DNA from 2 places in the Winogradskyella sp. SYSU M77433 genome. Region 1 is predicted to be linked to the other one. Evidence: riboswitches for the same ligand, from Rfam matches in the RefSeq annotation. Region 1 holds a riboswitch; the other holds the start of a gene.
What was found. A riboswitch is a leader RNA that binds a small molecule or an ion and turns the genes downstream of it on or off. The one in region 1 is predicted to bind S-adenosylmethionine.
Positions count from the first base shown of each region.

Region 1 (11,931 bases):
ATGTGTAATGAAAAGGGTCTTAAACTTAAAAGCCGTAAGTTAAATACCTACAGCTTCCATTTCCTCTATTTCTTGTGTGACATCCACTATTTTTCCAGCAACAGCAGTTGCCGCAGCAACCAATGGACTAGCTAGAATAGTTCTAGAACCCTGTCCTTGTCGTCCTTCAAAATTTCTATTGGATGTTGACACACAATATTCTCCTTGTGGAATTTTATCTTCATTCATCGCTAAACAAGCTGAACAACCTGGCTGACGAAGTTCAAAACCTGCATCTTCAAAAATAGTTTTTAATCCTTCTTCAATAATTTGAGCTTCTACTTGTTTACTTCCTGGCACTAACCAAGCCGTAACATTATCCGCTTTTTGTTTTCCTTTAATGAAAGAAGCAGCCACTCTAAAATCCTCAATTCTTGAATTGGTACAACTACCTATAAACACGTAGTTAATTGGTTTATTGATTAGACTTTCACCAGCTTCAAAATCCATATATGCCAAAGATTTTTTAAACGAGGCATTTTCTTCTTTAGGAATATTAGAAGTAATCTTTATACCCATGCCTGGATTAGTTCCATAAGTAATCATTGGCTCTATGTCCTCAGCATCAAAAGAATATTCTTTATCGAACGTCGCTCCTTCATCGGTTGGTAAAGATTTCCAATACGCTACTTGCTTTTCAAAATCTTCACCCTTAGGAGCAAATTCTCGTCCTTTTATATATTCAAAAGTTGTTTCGTCAGGAGCAATCATTCCACCACGCGCACCCATTTCTATACTCATGTTACAAACGGTCATTCGACCTTCCATACTCATTTCTTCAAAGACATTTCCCGCGTATTCACAGAAATATCCTGTACCAGAATTTGTACCTAATTTTGAAATGATATACAGGATAACATCTTTAGGTAAAACGCCTTTTTTTAGTTTTCCATTTACACTAACCCTAAGACTTTTTGGCTTAGTCAATAACAAACATTGACTTGCAAAAACTTGGGCTACCTGACTTGTACCAATTCCAAAAGCAATGGCTCCGAATGCACCATGTGTTGATGTATGGCTATCGCCACAGACCATAGTCATACCTGGTTGTGTGATTCCTAACTCTGGAGCCATTACATGAACAATGCCATTATACTTGTGTCCTAACTCGTATAAGGTAATATCGTTTTTCTTACAATTCTCTGAAAGTTGCTCTAACTGTTGTCTAGATAACGCATCTTTTACTGGTTTATCTTGATTTAAGGTAGGCGTGTTATGATCTGCCGTAGCTACAATTTGATCTGGTCTAAAAATAGGAATTCCGCGATCTTCCAGTTCTTTGAAAGCTTGCGGACTTGTAACTTCGTGAATTAAGTGTTTGTCTATATACAATATTTGTGGACCGTTTTCTACACTACTGACCACATGCGCATCCCAGACTTTATCGAATAATGTTTTTTTTGACATTTAAGCTGAAATTATTTGTTTATAGACTGAACTCGTTTCAATAATTTGATGGATATCATTATCATCAATCTCTTTCTTTTTATCTGCAAAATCCAAGAAATTAGCATACACTTCATCTAACTGAAGCTTGGTTAATTCATAACCTACATTCTTAGCTCTGTAAGCTAATGCTGCTCTACCGCTTCTTGCTGTTAACACAATTGCAGATTCGGTAACACCAACATCTTTTGGATCTATAATTTCGTAAGTTTCTCTGTTTTTTATAACACCATCTTGGTGGATTCCTGAACTATGAGCAAACGCATTAGCACCAACAATAGCCTTGTTTGGCTGTGTATAAATACCCATACTATCACTCACTAATTGACTCATACCATACAGCATTGATGTGTTGATATTAGTATCTAAATTTAAGTATGGATGTTGCTTCAGTACCATCACCACTTCTTCTAAAGCAGTATTTCCTGCACGCTCACCAATACCATTAATAGTACATTCTATTTGTCTAGCACCATTAATTACACCTTCTATAGAATTTGCTGTAGCCAACCCTAAATCATTATGACAATGACAAGACAGTATAGCATTTTCTATTCCTTTTACGTTTTCTTTTAAGTATTTGATTTTCGCTCCGTACTCGCTTGGCAAACAATATCCTGTTGTATCAGGAATATTCAAGACTGTAGCACCAGCCTTTATAGCTGCTTCGCACACTCTAGCTAAGTATTCGTTATCTGTTCTACCAGCATCTTCAGCATAAAACTCTACATCTTCAACAAAAGACTTTGCATACTTTACAGCTTTGTAAGCTCTCTCAATTATATCTTCTTTATTAGATTTAAATTTGTGAATGATATGAGAATCTGAAGTTCCAATTCCTGTATGTATCCTAGGTTTCACAGCATATTTCAACGCTTCTGCCGCTACTTTTATATCATTTTCTACAGACCTAGTTAATCCGCATACTGTTGCATTTTTTACAATTTGCGAAATTGCTTCCACAGATTTAAAGTCGCCTGGACTAGACACTGGGAAACCTGCTTCAATAACATCTACTCCAAGAAGGTCTAGTTGTTCTGCAATAACAACTTTCTGTTCTGTGTTTAATTTACAGCCAGGAACCTGCTCACCATCCCTCAAAGTTGTATCAAATATTTGAATATGGTTATTTGACATTTATTAAAATATATTTTAGTATTGTCTTACGAATTTATACTTTGAAAATAGTTTGGCTCTAAGTCTTCGCTCTAGTTTACGATGCCCAAAGTCCAAAACGAATATTAATTAACTGATTTACAATTTAATAACTCGATTTTTAATTGATAACTAAAGACCAAAAAGACAATTTATTCGCTCTTGTGAAGTCACTCACCAAATCAGAAAAACGTCAGTTTAAGCTATACGTTGGTAGACTTGACGTAAACTCGGATTCTAAATTTTTAAATCTTTTTAATTTTTTGGATAAAGCTTCTAGTTATAATGAAGCTGCAATAGTAAAAAGCGGCATTGTAAAAAAGCAGCAACTTGCCAATGTAAAGGCGCATTTATACAAACAGATTTTAATCAGCTTAAAATTGAGCCCATCGCATCAAAACATACGTTCGCAAATTAGAGAACAGCTAGATTTTGCATCAATTTTATACCACAAAGGCTTATACAAACAAAGTTTAAAAATTTTAGATAAAGCTAAAGAGCTTGCTATTACTAATGAAGAAAAGAATCTTGCTTTTGAAATTGTTGAGCTCGAAAAAATAATTGAGTCACAATACATCACACGCAGCATTAGTAACAGAGCAGATGAACTTGCATTGCAAGCCAAAAGCCTAAGTGCCCAGAATGTTATTGCCAGCAAACTATCTAATTTATCACTTCAACTTTACAGTACTATACTAAAAACTGGTTACGTTAAGAATGAAGAAGAAAGCCAAAAAGTAACTAAATATTTTAATGACAGGCTTCCTAAATTTAATTTCAATAAAGTAGGCTTTAGAGAAAAATTGTGGTATTACAAAGCGCAATTATGGTATAGTTTTTTAATGCAAGACTTTTTGAGTTGTTACAAATATGCTTCGAAATGGGTGGACTTATTTTATCAAAATACAGGCATGATTCACCTGAATCCAGTTTTCTTTTTAAAGGGTAATAATTATCTTTTAGAAGCTATATTCTACATTAGAAATAAGCCTAAATTCCTTCAGAAGTTAGAAGAATTTAAAACCACAGTAAATCACCCTAAATTTCCTAAGGATGAAAATGTAGCATCACTAGTTTTTCTTTACACCAACTTTCATAACATAAATGCTCATTTTATTGATGGTAGTTTTGAAGAAGGTTTAGAGCTAATTCCTAAGATAGAAAAAGAACTAGAAACCTTTAAAGATAAAATAGATGCACATCATAAAATGATTTTCTACTACAAGTTTGCTAGTTTACATTTTGGAGCAGGAAACAACAAAGAATGTATTAGATATTTAGATAAAATCATTTCGAATAAATCACTTTCTATGAGAGAGGATTTACTTTGTTTCTCAAGAGTTTTAAACTTGGTGGCACATTATGAGGCTGGACTTGATTATCACTTAGAAACTCTATTAAGAAGCACCTATAAATTCTTAATAAAAATGAATGATTTGCACGAGGTACAAAAGGAAATGATAAAGTTCATCAAGAATTTACAACACATTTATCCTCATGATTTAAAGGATGCTTTCAAAGAATTATTAATCACTCTAAAAACTTACGAAGATCATCCTTACGAGAGACGAGCATTTCTGTATTTAGACATTATTTCTTGGCTTGAAAGTAAAATTGAAAACAAACCTGTTAGCGACATTATAAACCAAAAATACTTGACTAGATACGCGCCTTGAGCTTAAAATTCTCATAAAAAATATATAAAATCACTAAAATATTTGGATTTTAATTTTTTGTATTGCAATATTTGTACTCACAAAGTTCAAAACTTACTGAAATGTTATCAAGAAAGGTGGAGGGAATAGACCCGTTGAAACCTTAGCAACCCTTAGACTTACTGAGAAGGTGCTAAATTCTACTTTATTTTCGATTCATTTATCGAACAATTTAGATAGATAACTCAAGACTAATCACTCATCTGTAATTAGCATTTTCTTTTTAACATTTTTCTATTAAGTACGCTTCAATCGAAGCTTATTTGGCTTTTGGTTTAATTTATTTATTAACTCAAAAACTTAGAAAAATGAGTACACAAAAATTCGCAACAAAAGCGTTGCACACAGGACACGATGTTAGTAAAAATGGCGGAACCAGAGCAGTTCCTATTTACCAAACCACATCATACGTATTTAATGATGCCGATGATGCTGCAGGGCGTTTCAACCTTTCTGTCCCAGGATTTATCTACACAAGATTAAACAACCCTACAAACGACATCTTAGAGCAACGTCTAGCAGACCTTGAAGGTGGTATTGGCGCTGTAGCAACAGCATCTGGTACAGCTGCAATTTCAACAACGTTACTAACCTTATTAAGAGCAGGAGACCATATTGTTGCATCGAGTAGTTTATATGGTGGCACTTATAATTTATTGAGTGTAACCCTTCCAAGACATGGAATTACAACAACTTTTGTAGATCCTTCTGACCCTGAAAACTTTCAAAAAGCAGCGCAAGAAAATACAAGAGCATTCTTTATTGAGTCTTTAGGAAACCCTAAGCTCGATGTTTTAGATCTTGAAGCGATTTCTAAAGAAGCTAAAGCTCATAAGGTTCCTTTGATTGTTGACAATACAGTGGCCACTCCTTATTTACTGAACCCTATTGAATATGGTGCCAATATTGTTATTCACTCTCTAACAAAGTACATCAATGGTAATGGTACATCTCTTGGTGGAATTATTATTGATGCTGGTACTTTTGATTGGACAAACGGTAAATTTCCTGAATTTACAGAACCGTCACCAGGATATCATGGTTTGGTATATAGCGAAGCTCTAGGAGCTGCTGCATTTATTGCCAAAATTAGAGTAGAAGGCCTAAGAGATTATGGTGGAACATTAAGCCCTTTTAATGCTTTTCAAATTATTCAAGGACTAGAAACCTTAGAATTGCGTATAAAAAAGCACAGTCAAAATGCTTTGGAATTAGCGAAATGGCTACAAGAACAACCTGAAGTAAATTGGGTGAATTATCCTGGATTAGCAACAAGCAAATACAAAAAACTTGCTGATAAATATCTACCAAAAGGACAAAGCGGTATTGTAACCTTTGGTGTAGATGGAGGCTACGAATCTGCAAAAACTATTGCAGACACCACAAAACTATTCTCCTTACTTGCCAACATTGGTGATACAAAATCTTTAATTATACACCCTGCAAGTACAACTCATCAACAACTGAGTGACAAAGCTCAAGAAGCTACAGGAGTTACTAAAGACTTAATACGACTATCTGTTGGTTTAGAAAACATTGATGATTTAAAAGCCGATTTAAAAGAAGCTTTTTCTGTTGTTATTAAGAAAAAGTCGCTTCAAAATTAGTCTTTAATTAGTGTTGTTTATTAGAAAACAGATGTCTTGTCTTAGCAAGACATCTGTTTAACCTATTAAAAATAGAAATGGAAAATTTACATTACATAAACATTCCTAAATACACCACATCTACAGGTAAAACCACGAGTATTAATTTGTCTTACCAAACCTTTGGAAAAAACTTAAATGAAGCACCAATCATAATGATTAACCATGCACTTACTGGAAATTCAAATGTTATTGGAGAGAAAGGTTGGTGGAATGATTTAATTGGAAAAAACAAGTGTATAGACACAGACACCTATTGCATATTAGCCTTTAATATTCCAGGTAATGGGTTTGAGAACATAGGAGAACATCTTTTAGATAACTACAAAGACTTTACAGCTAGAGATATTGCTCAGTTATTTGCAATTGGATTACAAAAATTAGGTATCGACAAGCTTTTTGCTATCATTGGAGGCTCCGTAGGAGGTGGCATTGCTTGGGAGTTAGCTGCGTTAAAACCAAATTTAGCAGAAAACATTATTCCTATTGCTACAGATTGGAAATCTACAGATTGGCTTATTGCTAATTGCCATATTCAAGATGCTATTCTCAATCATTCTAGTCAACCGCTATCAGATGCTAGGATGCATGCTATGACACTGTATCGTACACCTGATTCCTTGAAGGATAAATTCAACAGAACAAAAACTGAATCTGGTTTATACAATATAGAATCTTGGCTCAACTACCATGGTGATAATTTAAATAATCGCTTTCACCTTTCTGCTTACAAGATGATGAACCAAATATTGAAAACTATTGATATTACAGAAGGAAGAGATAACTTTTTAGATGTTGCTTCAAAAATTTCGTCCAACATACATATTGTTACCATAAATTCTGATTTATTTTTTAAACCTGAGGAAAATTGGAATTCCTACGTGGAATTAAAAAGCATTAAGGATAATGTTTATATCAGTGAAATTAAATCTATTCATGGGCATGATGCTTTTTTAATTGAATTTGACCAACTTTCGCGTTTTTTAAAACCAATTTTCAAACCTAAAGTAAACACCATCAGCAATACATTAAGACAATTTGTGGCTTAAGCACATTTCACCTAACTAATGTTTTACTTATTGTAGCGATTTCTAACTGCTTATTATACTTTTGTCTTAAATAAATAAGTATATGGATAAGAAAGCATATTTTATGCAAGAAGCAGTTAACACTGCTTTAAAAGGTATGAATAATAATGAAGGCGGCCCTTTTGGTTGCGTTATTGTTAAAGACGGGAAAATTGTAGGTCGCGGCAACAACAAAGTTACCTCAACTAATGACCCAACTGCTCATGCTGAAGTTACCGCAATAAGAGATGCTTGTAAAAATCTTGATTCTTTTCAGCTTGAAGGTTGCGAAATTTATACATCGTGTGAACCTTGCCCAATGTGTTTAGGCGCTATTTATTGGGCCAGACCAGACAAGGTTTATTACGGAAGTAATCAGGTAGATGCTGCCAATATTGGTTTTGATGACGCGTTTATTTACAAAGAAATTCCTCTTCCTTACGAAAAAAGAAGTATTCCATTTATTCAACTAGCAAGAGATATAGCTATCCAACCATTTAAAGAATGGGCAAAAAAAGAAGACAAAACAGAATATTGATGGATTTATCTTAAAAGTAGAAACCAAAACTACCGGTAACACCAAATCTTCTGGCGTCGGGATTATCAAGATAATTTCCTCTAAAATTAAAATCTATTCGAAGGATTTTAAAAATGTTTGCCACACCAAAACTGTACTCATAATAAATATCCTTATCTGGTGCCATTAAAGGAATTTCAACTGGATTTCCTGTAGTGTTCAAAGCTATATTTTCATCTGATAATTCACCCCAAACACCGCGCAAGCTCATAATAGCTCTCAAGTTGTATTTCTTCAAAAAAGGTATTCTTGAAAAAATACGTCCGTTGAAATTATGTTCTATATGCATTGAGGTATAAGTATCTGTTACAAACTCGTAAAAATCTAACTGAGAAAACGTATTATATATAGAAAAATAGGTTTGGTTACCAGGTACCACATTTAGTAACGATAAAGGCACTTCACCAAAAGTTTTTCCTGCTTCAATAGATGTTGTTAATCTACCAAAGCCACCTACTTGCCATGGTTGTATATAAGAAAACTGAAGCTTTGTATAGTCAAAATCACTACTTAACCAATCTCTATCACCTCGACTGATCTGAGCAAACAGTCTAGCGTAATCATCGTTTCGCTCTTTACGCTCCACTCCATAACCTGTCATTTGTCGCTTAGGGAAATAGGCTAAAGAAAAACGTGTTTCAAACTGCTCAACTTCTGAAGAAACTCCTGTTGGTGACTCAGGATCGTTATAATCTAAACTAAAAGTTGGAGATGCCGAACTCAAAGTTCTAAAACTACCATCGAGTCGCATTTCAAAATTTCTGAGTGGCTCAATAGACAGCCCTAAATTGACTAGATTAATGTTGGTAAGCTTATCATTGGTTCCCGTTGTTATAACCGATGAGGATGCCAAACTTCTACCTAAAACATCTGTAGAGCTGGTAAGACTTGCCCCTATTTGTTCAATATCTCTACGATTACCACCAAAAATGGTTAAACGACTCTTTTTATCTAACAACCACTTTCCTGAAATACCGTATTTAAATTTATCATCTCTAAAGCCATAAGCCAAAAAGCCTTCTAATCTCCATAAATCATTTGGTCCAAAATAAGTTCTTCCTCCTGTTCTAAGTCGTAAACCTTCAACTTCATTATAACCAAAAGTTGAAAAGATTGGCCCATAATCGAAATTTATACTCGGAAATTCTATGTAGCCAGAAGCTAAAATGCTTCCTAAATTATAGAGACGCTTAAATTTTTTAACTGTTTTAAGTGTGTCCAACATTTTATACACACCTTTTTCATCTTTATTTAAAGCCTCTAACCTATTCTCTTCCCAAAAATCATCTTCTCTGTTATAAACGTCTTCATCATAATTATAAACCTCTTTGTCATAAAAGTCTCTATCCTTTGACTCATTGAATTTATAATTATCGTACAACGTAGTTCGCTTTCCGTAAACACCTCTTGATTTTTCCTTTTTATTCAGAGCAAAATCAGACAAGAAGTAATCGCGTTTTATCAGAAATAAAGAATCATTGAGCACTTCAAATTCTTGCTCTATATAAATTTCTTTAACCCAGTTTATATTGGCACTTTTTGAAGCTTGTAGGTTAATTTCTTTTATGGCATAAGTAGAATCATTAACCCAAAAATCACCTTTAAAAGTGAGTTCATTTTTTCGTCTTGGATAATAGATAATATTGTAGCACCATTTGTTATCAATATAAGCGCTATCGGATAGCACATAATTGTAGGTTTGAATTCCTGTACGGCTCAAAGGACTTACAAAACTCTTATCGAAAAACTTTAAGTAGTTATCGTAAACATTAAAATCTGAATATAAATCTTCAATAAAATCAATAATGATTTGATTATTACTAAATCCTGAATTTTTATTACCTACAAGATCTTCACGCTTTTTGTTGATAATATTGTCTCCATAAACTTTCTTTACAGATTCATTTAAGAAAATAGGCAAGTAGGTTTTTCCTGTAACGTTTGAAGTATCTACCTCCTCAAAAACAAACTCCATGCCTTTAAAAAGTTTACTTTTAATTAAAGCACTGTCAATGGTATTGAGATCAAATTCTACTTTTTCGTACTGGTCGTATTGGTATTGCTTAAATTGGCTAAGACCATTTTGTCGCTTACGTTCCCAAATTTTTTTGAGAATTCTAATCGCTGGGTTTTCTGAAGCCTTTTTTGACTGCTTTCCTGTAACAATTACAACTTCATTTAAAGAAGAGGCTTCTTCTTTTAGCGTAAACTTAAGATCGTAATTAACGCGTTTAGTTAAAGGATATTCTTGCATTTCGAAACCTAGAAAAGATACAATAAGTGTTTCCCAATTTTCATCAGATTCTAGATAAAACCTACCTTCTTCATTTGTGATTGTACCTGTTGTAGAACCTTTGAAAAGTACATTTGCAAAAGCAATAGGCTGATTGCTTTCATCAAAAACATAACCGCTGACTTTAGTCTGTGCTATAACAGAAAAAAAACTGAGGCCTAAAAGAGTGATAAGTAGTTTTATCTTCATATTAAAATAAAAAACTTCATCAACAACCGTGCAAACTTTAGCATGAGGGTCACTAATGAAGTTTATTAAACGCAGAAAACCGCGATTTATTTATTTGTACATTACTTTTTTAACTGCTTTTACCACATCATTGCTATTAGGCAACCACTCTTCAAGAAGAACTGGTGAATATGGCGCAGGCGTATCTGCTGTATTTATTTTTACTACAGGAGCATCCAAGTAATCAAAAGCTTCAGATTGTACCAAATATGTAATCTCAGTAGCAACGTTTCCAAAAGGCCAAGCTTCTTCTAAAACTACCAATCTATTTGTTTTCTTTACAGATTCTAAGATAGCTTTTCTATCCATTGGTCGTACAGTACGTAAATCTATAATTTCAATTGAAATACCTTCTTTCTCTAATTCTTCTGCAGCTTTGTATGCTTCCTTAATGATTTTACCAAAAGAAACTACAGTAACATCTGTACCTTCTCTTTTAATGTCAGCGACACCTAATGGAATAGTATATTCTCCTTCTGGCACCTCACCTTTATCACCATACATTTGCTCAGACTCCATAAAAATTACTGGATCGTCATCACGGATTGCAGATTTTAAAAGCCCTTTAGCATCATAAGGATTAGATGGCACAACAACTTTTAATCCTGGAGTATTTGCAAACCAGCTTTCAAAAGCTTGAGAGTGCGTTGCAGCTAGCTGACCAGCCGAAGCTGTTGGTCCTCTAAATACGATTGGACACTTGAACTGCCCACCAGACATTTGTCTAATCTTAGCCGCATTATTTATAATCTGATCAATTCCAACCAAAGAAAAGTTAAATGTCATATATTCTACAATCGGACGGTTTCCTGTCATTGTAGAACCTATAGCAACACCAGCAAAACCTAACTCTGCAATTGGTGTGTCTATTACACGTTTTGGCCCAAACTCATCTAACATACCTTTTGAAGCTTTGTAAGCTCCATTATATTCAGCTACTTCTTCGCCCATAAGATAGATACTTTCGTCTCTTCTCATTTCTTCGCTCATGGCTTCAGCTATAGCTTCTCTAAATTGAATTGTCTTCATTATTATAATTTTATTCGAATAGCAAAAATAGGAATAATTCAGTTTAATTTTATAATAATAAAGCGGATAAAATTACCTAGACACAATAAAACTTTTAGCACTTCCACCCAATCAAAATCAATCAATCAAATTCTCAATTATTGCTTTTAAAACTGAAAATTTAACATTCAAATGTTAAGTTTTGTGAAAAAACCATAAATTTACTATGCATGCATAGTAAAAATTCAAATTATATATTTATCTTCGTGACCATATAAATAAAGACCTTTAAATAAATAATTTTTTATGAAGATATTAGTATGTATTAGTCATGTTCCTGATACAACCTCAAAAATCAACTTTACGGAAGGTGACACTAAGTTTGACACTAACGGTGTTCAATTTGTAATTAATCCTAATGATGAGTTCGGTCTAACGCGTGCCATGTGGTTTAAAGAAAAACAAGGTGCTAGCGTAGATGTTGTAAACGTCGGTGGACCAGAAACAGAACCTACCTTAAGAAAAGCCTTAGCCATTGGTGCAGACACTGCCATTAGAGTTAACACTCCTGCTACAGATGGTTTTTCTGTCGCTAAACAACTTGCTAAGGTTGTAAAAGATGGTGGTTACGATTTAGTTATTGCTGGTAGAGAATCTATTGATTATAACGGAGGAATGGTGCCAGGTATGATCGCAGCTATGGTAGGTGCTAACTTTGTAAACAACTGTATTAGCTTAGAAGTCGATGGTACTTCTG
Region 1 covers NZ_JARYTG010000001.1:607,163-619,093, forward strand. The annotation lists gene leuC (3-isopropylmalate dehydratase large subunit) at 40-1,446, opposite strand; gene QGM60_RS02590 (2-isopropylmalate synthase) at 1,447-2,622, opposite strand; gene QGM60_RS02595 (hypothetical protein) at 2,769-4,316, shown strand; SAM riboswitch class I at 4,418-4,542, shown strand; gene QGM60_RS02600 (O-acetylhomoserine aminocarboxypropyltransferase/cysteine synthase family protein) at 4,664-5,962, shown strand; gene QGM60_RS02605 (alpha/beta fold hydrolase) at 6,040-7,050, shown strand; gene QGM60_RS02610 (nucleoside deaminase) at 7,133-7,606, shown strand; gene QGM60_RS02615 (DUF5686 and carboxypeptidase-like regulatory domain-containing protein) at 7,617-10,127, opposite strand; gene QGM60_RS02620 (pyruvate dehydrogenase complex E1 component subunit beta) at 10,218-11,195, opposite strand; gene QGM60_RS02625 (electron transfer flavoprotein subunit beta/FixA family protein) at 11,481-11,931, shown strand, end outside.

Region 2 (11,931 bases), on a different contig from region 1:
CTTTAAGGCGTTTTAAATCGGTTTTTAAAGATGGTGCTTCAATATGTTTTTCTGGATAACCAGCAACACCAATGCAAAAATCTGCTTTATCATCAACCTCAATAACATCGTGAAGGTATTTACCTTTATTTAAATTCTGAATTTGTCCTACCAATTCCTTCGCAAACTGATGTCCGCCTTTACAAGCCTCAAAATACTGCTGATGTTTCATTGCATCGCCACGTAACGCCATCACGTTATTGATTCCTAAATAATGGCAATCTACAAGTAAATATTCTGTTTCTTCTTTTGTAAATCCGCCACACAACACATGCGGTACTGTATCTACATCGTATTTATGTTTTAACGCCGCACAAATCCCAACCGTTCCTGGTCGCATACGTGTAATTTTCCGATCTAAAAGTCCTTCTTTTTCAATATAAACGTACTCTTCTCTAGACGTTGTCACATCAATAAAAGGCGGTTTAAATTCCATTAAAGGATCAATATTATTATACAATTGCTGTATGCTATTACCCTTTTTTGGCGGAATAATCTCAAACGAAAACAAGGTTTTTCCGTTGGCGTTTTTTATGTGTTCTGTTACTTTCATTGTTAGTGTTTAGTTTTTGGTGATTAGTGTTTAGTTATTTCTAAAAACAAACAACTATAAACTATCAACCAAATTTGGGCTTAACCATTTTTCAGCGTCTTCTTTGCTAATATTTCTTCTTTTTGCGTAATCTTCTAATTGATCTTCGGTGATTTTTCCTAAACCAAAATATTTAGCTTCAGGATTTGCAAAATAATAACCACTTACACTCGCTGCTGGCCACATGGCTAGACTTTCGGTTAATTTTACACCAATGATTTCTTCAACTTTTAAAATGTCCCAAATGGTCCTTTTCTCTAAATGATCTGGACAAGCTGGATAACCTGGCGCAGGACGAATACCTTTGTAGGCTTCTTTAATCAACTCTTGATTGCTTAAATTTTCATTAGATGCATAACCCCAAAAATCTGTACGCACTTTTTGGTGCAAATACTCTGCAAATGCTTCGGCTAATCTGTCGGCTAATGCTTTAATCATTATGGAATTGTAATCGTCGTGATTCGCTTCAAAATCTTTGGCTAATTGCTCGGTTCCAAAACCTGTAGTCACGCAAAAACAACCGATGTAATCTTGAATTCCTGTGTCTTTTGGCGCGATAAAATCGGCTAATGCGAAATTTGGAACACTTTCTCTTTTTTTGAGTTGTTGACGCAGTGTTAGAAACTTCACCGAGTTTTTTTGAGATGCTGAATCAAGTTCAGCATGACAATCTTCGATCATCACCTCAATATCATCATTGTTAACTGAATTTGCAGGAAATAACCCAAAAACTGCTTTTGCTTTCAGCAGCTTTTCATCAAACACTTTTTGTAGCAATACTTTGGCATCTTTATACAATTCGGAAGCTTGTTTACCAACCACTTCATCTTCTAAAATCTCAGGAAATTTACCATGTAAATCCCAACTTCTAAAAAATGGTGACCAATCGATATAGTCATATAAAAGTGTGATGTCAAAATCTTGAATATCTTGAATTCCTAATTGATTTGGCTTTATAATTTCAGTAGTATTCCAATCAATTTTAAACTTTTTTTGTCGCGCTTCTTCAATAGAAATATATTCTTTTTGCTTTGTTCTGTTTAGAAATTTTTCTCTAAACGCATCATATTCTTCTCTTATTTGCGATTTAAATACTTGGTTGTCTTTCTGTAACAAATCACCAACAACCGTTACTGCACGAGATGCGTCGTTAACATGAATAACTGTGTTACTATAATGTGGCGCAATTTTCACAGCCGAATGTGCTTTAGATGTTGTAGCTCCACCAACCATTAATGGAATCTTAAAATTTTGTTTTTCCATTTCTTTGGAAATGGTTACCATTTCATCCAATGATGGTGTGATTAATCCGCTTAATCCAATAATATCTACGTTTTCTTTTTTTGCCGTTTCTATGATTTTTTCTGGCGGAACCATAACGCCTAAATCAATAATTTCGAAATTATTACAGCCTAAAACAACGCTAACAATATTCTTCCCAATATCATGAACGTCACCTTTTACAGTTGCCATCAATATTCTTCCTGCAAACTCTTGTTTTCCATCTTTTTCAGCTTCAATAAATGGTTGAAGATAGGCTACTGCTTTTTTCATCACTCTTGCAGATTTTACCACTTGAGGCAAAAACATTTTTCCGCTTCCAAACAAGTCGCCAACTACATTCATTCCAGTCATTAGATGACCTTCAATAACTTCTATTGGTGCAGCGACAGATTTTCGTGCTTCTTCTACATCTTCAATAATAAAAGCATCAATACCTTTAACTAAAGCGTGTGTAATTCGGTTTTGTAAAGCTTCATTTCGCCATTCTTGAATCGCGTTATCGGCTTCTTTTTTATTGCCTTTTACAGTTTCGGCGTAGTCCAATAATCTTTCAGTTGCATCATCACGTCGGTCTAATAACACATCTTCAACACGTTCTAATAATTCTTTCGGAATTTCATCATAAACCTCTAACATGGTTGGGTTGACAATACCCATATTCATTCCGTTTTTAATGGCATGGTAAAGAAAAGCGGAATGCATCGCTTCTCTTACGGTATTATTTCCTCTGAAAGAAAACGACACGTTACTAACGCCACCAGACACGTTTGCGTGAGGTAAATTTTCTCGAATCCACTTGGTCGCATTGAAAAAATCAAGTGCGTTTTTTCGGTGTTCTTCCATACCTGTCGCCACAGGAAAAATGTTAGGATCAAATATGATATCTTGAGGTGGAAAGTGGACAATGTCCACTAATATTTTATAGGAACGCTCACAGATTTGGATGCGTCTATCAAAGGTATCTGCCTGACCAACCTCATCAAAAGCCATCACAATAACTGCTGCACCATAACGCTTAATACGTTTAGCTTGACGAATAAATTCAGTTTCACCTTCCTTTAAACTGATAGAATTTACAACCGATTTCCCTTGCACAACCTGCAAACCAGCTTCAATAATTTCCCATTTTGAGCTATCAATCATAATTGGAACACGTGCAATATCAGGTTCCGAAGCTATTAAATTTAAAAAGGTAGTCATAGCGTAAACGCCATCTAACATACCTTCATCCATGTTAACATCTATGATTTGCGCACCGCCTTCAACTTGTTCTCTTGCTACATCTAGCGCTTCGTCATATTTTTCTTCTTTAATTAATCGTAAAAATTTACGCGAACCTGTTACGTTTGTGCGCTCACCAACGTTTATAAAATTACTTTCTGGTGTAACAATTAATGGTTCTAAACCTGATAACTGTAAGTATTTGGTGTTTGGTGTTTGGTGTTTGGTTGAATTCATCATTACTTTTTATTTTTGAAATAATTAATGAATCCGTTTAATAATCTTTTTACAGAAGTAATCTCTTCTAAAACTTCTGAAAGCTGTTTTTCTGAAATATATTCTAAATCATGAGCTAGAAACAACTGAGTTTCGAGTTCAAAAAGAGAACCTTTTGAGATATATAAAAATTGAATAGTCTCTTTATCTGATTGCCTTCCTATACCTTCAGCAATATTTGAAGGGATTGAAATTACACTTCTATTAATTTGATTTGTAAGACTATATATTTCAGTATTTGGAAATTGAGACGTCAAGCTGTAAACAGTCTTCACCAATTTTCTTGCAATCTTCCAAACATCTAAATCTGTATAATTCTTCATAATTCTTTCTTCTTTAATACTAAATACAATAAACTAAACACCAACAACTACTTGTCTAGGTTTATATTTTTTAGCCACTTCAGCAATAGCTTTAATGTGTTCAGGACTTGTGCCGCAACAACCACCAATAATATTGATTAAGTTATCCTTTAGATAGTTTTCTATAAGTTGTTGCATCTGTTCTGGTGATTGGTCATATTCACCAAACGCGTTTGGTAATCCAGCGTTTGGATGTGCAGAAGTATGAAATTCAGTTTTGTCGGATAAGCGTTTTAAATACGATTGTAATTGTTCTGCACCTAATGCACAATTAAAACCAACACTTAACAATGGGATATGAGATACTGAAGTTAAAAAAGCTTCTACCGTTTGTCCTGACAATGTTCTTCCTGATGCATCTGTTATTGTTCCAGACACCATAATTGGGATATCAATATCTCGTTCTTCTTTTACTTCTTCTATAGCAAATAATGCTGCTTTTGCGTTAAGCGTATCAAAAATGGTTTCGACTAACAAAACATCTACGTCACCATCTATTAAAGCTTCGACTTGCTCTTTGTAAGCTACTCGCAATTCTTCGAAAGTAATAGCACGAAATTCTGGTCTGTTTACATCTGGACTTAAGCTTGCGGTACGGTTTGTTGGACCGATACTACCAGCTACAAAACGAGGTTTTTCAGGGTTTTGCTTAGTAAATTCTTCCGCAACTTGTTTGGCTATTTTAGCGGACTCAAAATTTAATTCATAAACCAAATTTTCCATTTGGTAATCTGCCATAGCGATTGATGTACCTGAAAAGGTGTTGGTTTCAACGATATCTGCACCAGCTTCAAAATACTTACGATGTACTTCTGCAATTGCTTCTGGCTGTGTTAAAGACAGCAAATCGTTATTGCCTTTTAATGGCGTTGGATAATCTTTAAATCGCTCGCCACGAAAATCTTCTTCAGTAAATTTATATTGCTGAAGCATAGTACCCATTGCTCCATCAAGTACTAAAATTCGTTTTTGTATTTCTTCTTTTATGTTTGGCATTACTTCAAAGCTTGTTTTAAATCGTTAATAATATCTTCGGCATGTTCTAAGCCAACAGAAATACGTATTAATCCACCTGAAATACCTGTTTTTAGGCGATCTTCCTCCGATAGTTTAGCATGCGTTGTTGATGCAGGATGCGTAACAATACTTCTGGTATCTCCTAAATTAGCAGATAGTGACAAGAGTTTTATGCTGTTTAAAAAGTTTCTGCCAGCATCAATGCCTCCCTTTATTTCAAAAGCGACAATACTACCACCGAATTTCATTTGTTTTTTTGCTAATTCATGTTGAGGATGAGATTTCAGAAAGGGGTATTTTACAAAGTTTACCTTGTCGTGATTCTTTAAAAACTTAGCTGTTTTCAATGCGTTATCACAATGTTTTTCTACTCTTACAGGTAAGGTTTCTAGGCTTTTTGATAAAATCCAAGCATTGAAAGGTGAAAGCGCCGGACCAGTATTTCTTGAAAACAAATAGATTTTTTGAATAAGCTCAGCATTACCAACAGTTACGCCACCAAGAACTCTACCTTGTCCATCAATAAGTTTTGTTGCTGAATGAATGACCAAATCTGCACCAAACTTAATGGGTTGTTGTAAATAGGGAGTTGCAAAGCAATTATCTACAATAAAAATGAGATTATGTTTTTTAGCAATATTACCTAAAAGTTCTAAATCTAGTATATCAACAGCTGGGTTTGTTGGGCTCTCAGCATAAAGAATTTTGGTGTTAGGCTGAATTAAATTTTCAATACGTTCAATTTCATTTATTCTAAAGTAGCTTGTTGAAATATTCCACTTAGGAAGAATGTTATTAAACAAAGTCTGGGTAGAACCAAAGATACTCTGACAAGACACAATATGATCACCTGAATCTAAAAGAGCAGCAAATGTTGAAAACACAGCAGACATACCAGTTGCAAATGCATAGCCACGTTCGGCACCTTCCATTTGGCATATTTTTTCTACAAATTCAGAGCTGTTAGGATTACTATATCGACTATAAATATTACGCTCTTTTTCGTCTGCAAAAGAGGCGCGCATATCTTCAGCATCTTCAAAAATATAACTCGATGTTAGATACAAAGGGTTAGAATGTTCTAAAAACTGTGTGCGCTCTATTTGAGTGCGAATTGCGGCAGTTTCTATATGTTTAGAATTCATTTTCTATTAAATTTTATGTATTTGGTAAAACCAAAAGCCCAAAGCGCCATGTTTAGACGTGCTTAATAGGAAATGTTATAAAGAAATAATAATGCGGAAATGCATATTTTGTTTTAGTTATCTATCTAATTTTTTGATAAATGGATCAAAAAATCAAGTAGAATTTAGCACCTTCTTAGTAAGTCTAAGGGTTGCTAAGGCTTCAAAGGGTCTAATCCCTCCACCTTTCTTGATAACATCTCAATAAGTTGTTTGAACTTTGAAAGCACAAAACTCTGAAAGAAAATAAGAATAAACAAATTTTATTCTCTTTATTTTGATTGAATAGTATTAGTTATATCTTTGGTTTTACCCAAACGAATTAATTATGTTAGATAACTTTTGGTTTAATGTTCAGTATGGCATTAATCATGTTTTAGACCTCGATGGTTATGACCACGTCCTTTTTTTAATGGTATTAGCAGTGCCTTATCTTTTTAAGGATTGGAAACGTGTACTGTTATTAGTATCAGTATTTACATTAGGACATACGCTTTCACTTGTATTAGCATCTTATGGTATTGTAAGTGTGAATGGTTCATTAGTGGAATTCTTGATTCCTGTAACGATATTGATAACCGCTATTTATAATGTGTTTACTGCTGGCAAAAAAGAAAGAAACAGTAAAATAAGCTTACTGTTTTTCTCCACATTATTTTTTGGTCTTATTCATGGACTAGGTTTTGCGAGAGAATTTAAAATGTTTGCAGGGCAATCACAGAATAGGCTAGAACTTTTAATAGAGTTTGCTTTAGGAATAGAAATCGCACAAATAATCATTGTTTTTGTCGTTTTATTCATAGGTTTTTTATGTCAAACTATTTTTAGATTTTCGCGTAGAGATTGGGTAATGGTTCTTTCTTCTATAGTTATAGGGCTTGTAATTCCCATGATAATTCATAGCGAATTGTTAAATTAAGACGAAAGTTTGATAAAACTTTAACTGGTAGCGAATTGTTTATAAAATACTATCCTTTTATATTCGTTACTTAGATGGTACGTTTGTGCCCTAATATTTATATATGTCCAAGACTAAACAATTGCGTTATGATAAGGCTTATCTTAGGATAGCTAAAGAATGGGGAAAATTATCACATTGTAAACGTAAGCAAGTAGGAGCACTCATTGTAAAAGATAGAATGATTATTTCAGATGGTTACAATGGTACACCAACAGGTTTCGAGAATTATTGTGAAGATGAAGAAGGATATACCAAATGGTATGTTTTACATGCTGAAGCCAATGCGATATTAAAAGTAGCTTCATCAACACAATCGGCTAAAGGGGCTACTTTGTACATTACTTTATCTCCATGTAAGGAATGTAGTAAGCTTATTCATCAAGCTGGCATAATTCGTGTTGTATATCAGCAAGGGTACAAAGATGACTCTGGATTACAATTTTTAGCAAAAGCAGGTATAGAACTTGTACAAATAGAAGACTTAAAAGCCTAGTGGCCACAAAAAATAAATACATACCACTAATTATTGGTGTTGCAATTGCAGCAGGTGTTGTTATTGGTGGAAAATTAAACTTTACAGATACTTCAGATAATCTTTTTACCACGAATAGTAAAAAGGATAAAATAAATCGGCTTATAGATTACATAGACTACGAGTACGTAGATGATGTAAATACAGATAGTATTGTAGATGTTACTGTTAATGGAATTTTAGATAATCTCGATCCACATTCTACTTATATTCCAAAAGAAGATTTAGAACGCATTACAGAAAACATGAAAGGTGATTTTGTAGGTGTCGGAATAAATTTTTACACCTATAGAGATACTATAACTGTAGTAAAACCTACTGAAGGTGGTCCAAGTGAGCGCGCTGGAATTATAGCTGGAGATAGAATATTGATGGCAGATGGTGACACGCTTTATGGAAAAAACATCACTAACGATCTTATTACAGAAAAGCTAAAGGGCGATAAAAACACTAAGGTAAAATTGACTGTATTCAGAAAAGGTGAAGATGATTTGCTTGAGTTCACTGTAAAGCGAAAAGACATTCCTATCAAAAGTGTTGATGCGGCTTACATGCTTACGGATAACTTAGGTTATATTAAAATCAATCGTTTTGCAGAATCTACGTTTAATGAATTTAAAGATGCCCTTGATGAGCTTCAAGAACAGGGAGCTACAAAATTAGCTTTAGACTTAAGAGATAATCCAGGTGGTTTTTTAGGTATAGCAGAGCAAATTGCTGATGAATTTTTAGAAGATGATAAACTAATTTTATTTACTAGAGATAAGAAGGGAAGAGAGGAACGAACCTATGCAACCAAGCGAGGGGATTTTGAAGATGGTGAAATTTATATTCTTATAAATGAAAATTCTGCTTCTGCAAGCGAAGTTATTGCTGGCGCTTTACAAGATAACGATAAGGGTATTATTGTCGGAAGACGGTCTTACGGTAAAGGTTTAGTGCAACGTGAAATGGCATTAGGTGACGGAAGTGCGGTTCGGCTTACAGTTTCAAGATATTATACTCCAACAGGACGTTCTATTCAAAAACCTTATACTACAGGTGATAATTATAGTTATTATAATGACTATTATAAACGTTTAAGAACAGGCGAACTTATTGATGAAAAGAATATTGAAGTAGATGATTCCTTAAAGTTTACAACTCCAAAAGGAAAAGTCGTGTATGGAGGTGGAGGCATTATACCTGATGTTTTTGTACCTGTAGATCGACTGTTTGATAACGAAACTATTAATTACCTAAGGAGAAGAGGCCATTTCGGATATTTTGTTTTTGAAGAATTAGATAAAAATAGAAGTGTTTATAAGAATGTTACTAAATACGATTTTATAAATAATTTTGAAGTCAGCGATGATATTGTAGTTCGTTTTCAGGATTTTATTAATGAAAGAGAACGTACAAATATTACTTTCGTAGCTTATAATGATGAAATAAGACGTCTTATAAAAGCTACTCTTGCGCGTCAGTTGTTTGATGACAATGCCTTTGAGGAAATTATAAACAAAGATGATATTATGGTTGAAGAAGTTATTCTTTTAAGCCAAGAATATCCAAGCCTTCAGACAATAAAAAACTAGCTGTGCTTGTCGTGAACTTTGGTGTGTTTTCCATCGTTCCAGAGTGTTAGAATATCTGTAGCCACATGAGCACCACTTCCGCTAGCAATAGAAAATTGGCTTCTCCAACCTGCCAAAGTACCAGCAACATAAAGGTTCTCTTCAACTAAATGATCAGTATTTTTTAACCAAATTCTATCTTTTTCAATGGCGGCTCTTGGGTGCGGTTCAATATAGTTTTCTAAACCTTTAATCGTTATTAAGCTTGTATAGCCAACAGCAACTACAACAATTATGGAGATGTAACTATTTTTATTGGTTTCAACTATAAATCCTTCAGTAGTTTTTATTACCGATTTTACTTTCTCTTTTTCAATTTGGTCAATATGAGGGTATAAATTTCTTAACTGATTTTTTCCACTCTCTAAGATATCCTTGCCCAAAGTTCTAGGTTCTAGACCGAGAACATTATTAAATAACGCTGTTTGTAAATGTGAAGTCTTTTGATGTGTTATAATACCTATTCTTTTATCTTTTGCATAAGCTTTGTCTTTAGCTGACCCTAAGACCAAAGCACAAGATAAACCTGCAGCTCCTCCACCGATAATTAATGTATCAAACATATTTTTTGTTTATTCTATCAATTAACAATATAAGTTATATTTAATGTTTCATATGTGATATTAAAATTTTTTTTGAAACAGATTTTATGAGGTTTTTATTCCGATTGTTTTTAATTCTTACAGTGTCAATCTTTTTGGGTTCCTGTAAAGGAAAAAATGAAACTGATAATTTAAATAACAAAAATGTTCATAATGAAACTGAAGCTACATACCAAGATAGTATACAAATAAAAAAAGCGAGATCTATACTTGCTGAAGCTATCAAGAATATTCAAAAAGAACGGCTGGATGGTAAAACCGAAAAACTCTTAGATAGTGCCAGGTTATATTATAAAAAATTAAAGCACATACCCATTGAAGATCTGAGTAACCTGTACAGTTATTATGATGTTTTCACTTACAAGACAAATCAACTTGATAAGAACATTCTATACAACAAAGAGTTTATTGATCTGTATAAGAATTATGATAATAAGAATTATCAAAAATTATTAATGGCAACTACAAATCTAGGTTACTCTCTAGGTGATATTGGTAAGCCATTAGATGCTCTGCAAGAAAGTGTTTTTCCTATCAAAAATACTATAGATTCTCTATTAAAGGAAACTATACCTGATTCGCTAAAACTTCAACTACAAGTTACAAAAATGGTTAATTACAGGCAGCTTATAATATATGCTCAGGAATTAGAAAACGGGAAGATATTAAGAGAGTCGGTAGATGATTTTGAAGCGTATTTGCTAGAAGATAACATTCCAAAGCAGGCTGAAGAATTTCTGCCTTATGCTCTTAGTAATTTAGCAGATGTCTGTATAGATTTAGGTGAGTTTGAAAAAGCTAAAAATCATATCTCACATTGGAAATCACTGATACCAGCAAACAAGTATATAGATCAACTAATGATTATAGACTTGGAATCCAAAATTCAGGAATTGAATGAAGAATACGATCAACTGACCTTTAGTTTTGAAAACGCAAATGAAGTTTATGATTTAATTGAAGAAAATAATAGGTTTAAGAATATGTTTTATTCCTCAATAATTCATAGAGAGGCTAAAATTGAACTCAAGAAAAAAAAATTGACCACGAACTTTTAGATGATAGAATTAAACGGCTCATGGAAATGAGTGTTTCGGATATAAAGAAAGACCAAATGTTTGCTTTATATGCATATGATTTAGAGGTGAAAAAAAGATTCTTATCTAATAATTTAGATTCTATACCATATTACTTGGACATTCACCTAGAACTCGCTAATAAATTCCAAAGAGGTGACTTTTTAAATAAACATACCCTAAATAGTGTAAAATATGCTCTACTAAGGAGCGATAGTAAAGATTTAGATATTACAATCAATAATTATTTGAAACGTATTAAAGTAAATAGCTTAGATGAAATAGGTGCTTCTGATATAACAAATAATCACTTGTATGGTAGTTTGCACACAGCTCAAACATTAATAGAATTAAGTAATTTGATTTTAGAGAACGCCAAACTATCCAATAATCAAAATTTGTTTCAAAAATCATTTAAGTTGGCCTTGTTATCTGGAATGTTAGTGAATGAAAATAGGAGTCAATTCAACTTTAATGTTTTTGAAAAAAATCTAATTGATAATATAAATACTAATCTATTACTATGTAGATCATTATTAGAAGTAGATCATACTGAAAATAATATGTTCAATGACAATATTGTTAATGTTGTAGAGCAAAATACTAACTCGCAACTTACTATAAAAAACACTATCAATAATATTAAGTATAGTTACAACGAGGGAGTTAAAAAAGTTTTAGATACCCTCAATTTAATAGAAGTAAGGATTGCTCAGTTAAAATCTCGACTGATAAAAAATGATGATGATAAAAATCTAATTGAAGAACTTGATAGCTTAAAATTGAATAAATCAAATCTGTTATTGAGTCTAAAAAAGCAATCTTATGATAGTAAAATTAATGATGCTTTAGATTTTAATCTTGCAGAATTAAAATCTAACCTATCTAAACAAGAGGTTATTGTGCGTTTTTATGATTACGATAACTTGTATGCCTTTTTAATTTCAAAAAATAAAATACAGTTTTTTAACCTTGGAAATAGTGAAGATTTATCTCAAAAGTTTTTCAATTTTTTAAGTGATGTTAAACAACTTAAAAATTACAAAAACAGTTATAATGATGTAAGTTCCAACTTGGAGTTCTTAAATAAGAACCTAAATTTTAAAAAAGTAACCATAGTGCCAGAAGGTAATGTTTCTCTAATACCGTTTGAACTTTTTTTGGATAAA
Region 2 covers NZ_JARYTG010000005.1:185,898-197,828, reverse strand. The annotation lists gene metF (methylenetetrahydrofolate reductase [NAD(P)H]) at 1-592, opposite strand, end outside; gene metH (methionine synthase) at 647-3,373, opposite strand; gene QGM60_RS11715 (four helix bundle protein) at 3,376-3,735, opposite strand; gene QGM60_RS11710 (homocysteine S-methyltransferase family protein) at 3,769-4,770, opposite strand; gene QGM60_RS11705 (aminotransferase class I/II-fold pyridoxal phosphate-dependent enzyme) at 4,770-5,936, opposite strand; SAM riboswitch class I at 6,051-6,175, opposite strand; gene QGM60_RS11700 (HupE/UreJ family protein) at 6,304-6,894, shown strand; gene QGM60_RS11695 (dCMP deaminase family protein) at 6,998-7,429, shown strand; gene QGM60_RS11690 (S41 family peptidase) at 7,429-9,045, shown strand; gene QGM60_RS11685 (FAD-dependent oxidoreductase) at 9,042-9,647, opposite strand; gene QGM60_RS11680 (hypothetical protein) at 9,734-10,744, shown strand; gene QGM60_RS11675 (CHAT domain-containing protein) at 10,771-11,931, shown strand, end outside.
Region 2: linked by a shared signal. The riboswitch ahead of QGM60_RS11705 (aminotransferase class I/II-fold pyridoxal phosphate-dependent enzyme) and the one ahead of QGM60_RS02600 (O-acetylhomoserine aminocarboxypropyltransferase/cysteine synthase family protein) in region 1 are both predicted to bind S-adenosylmethionine.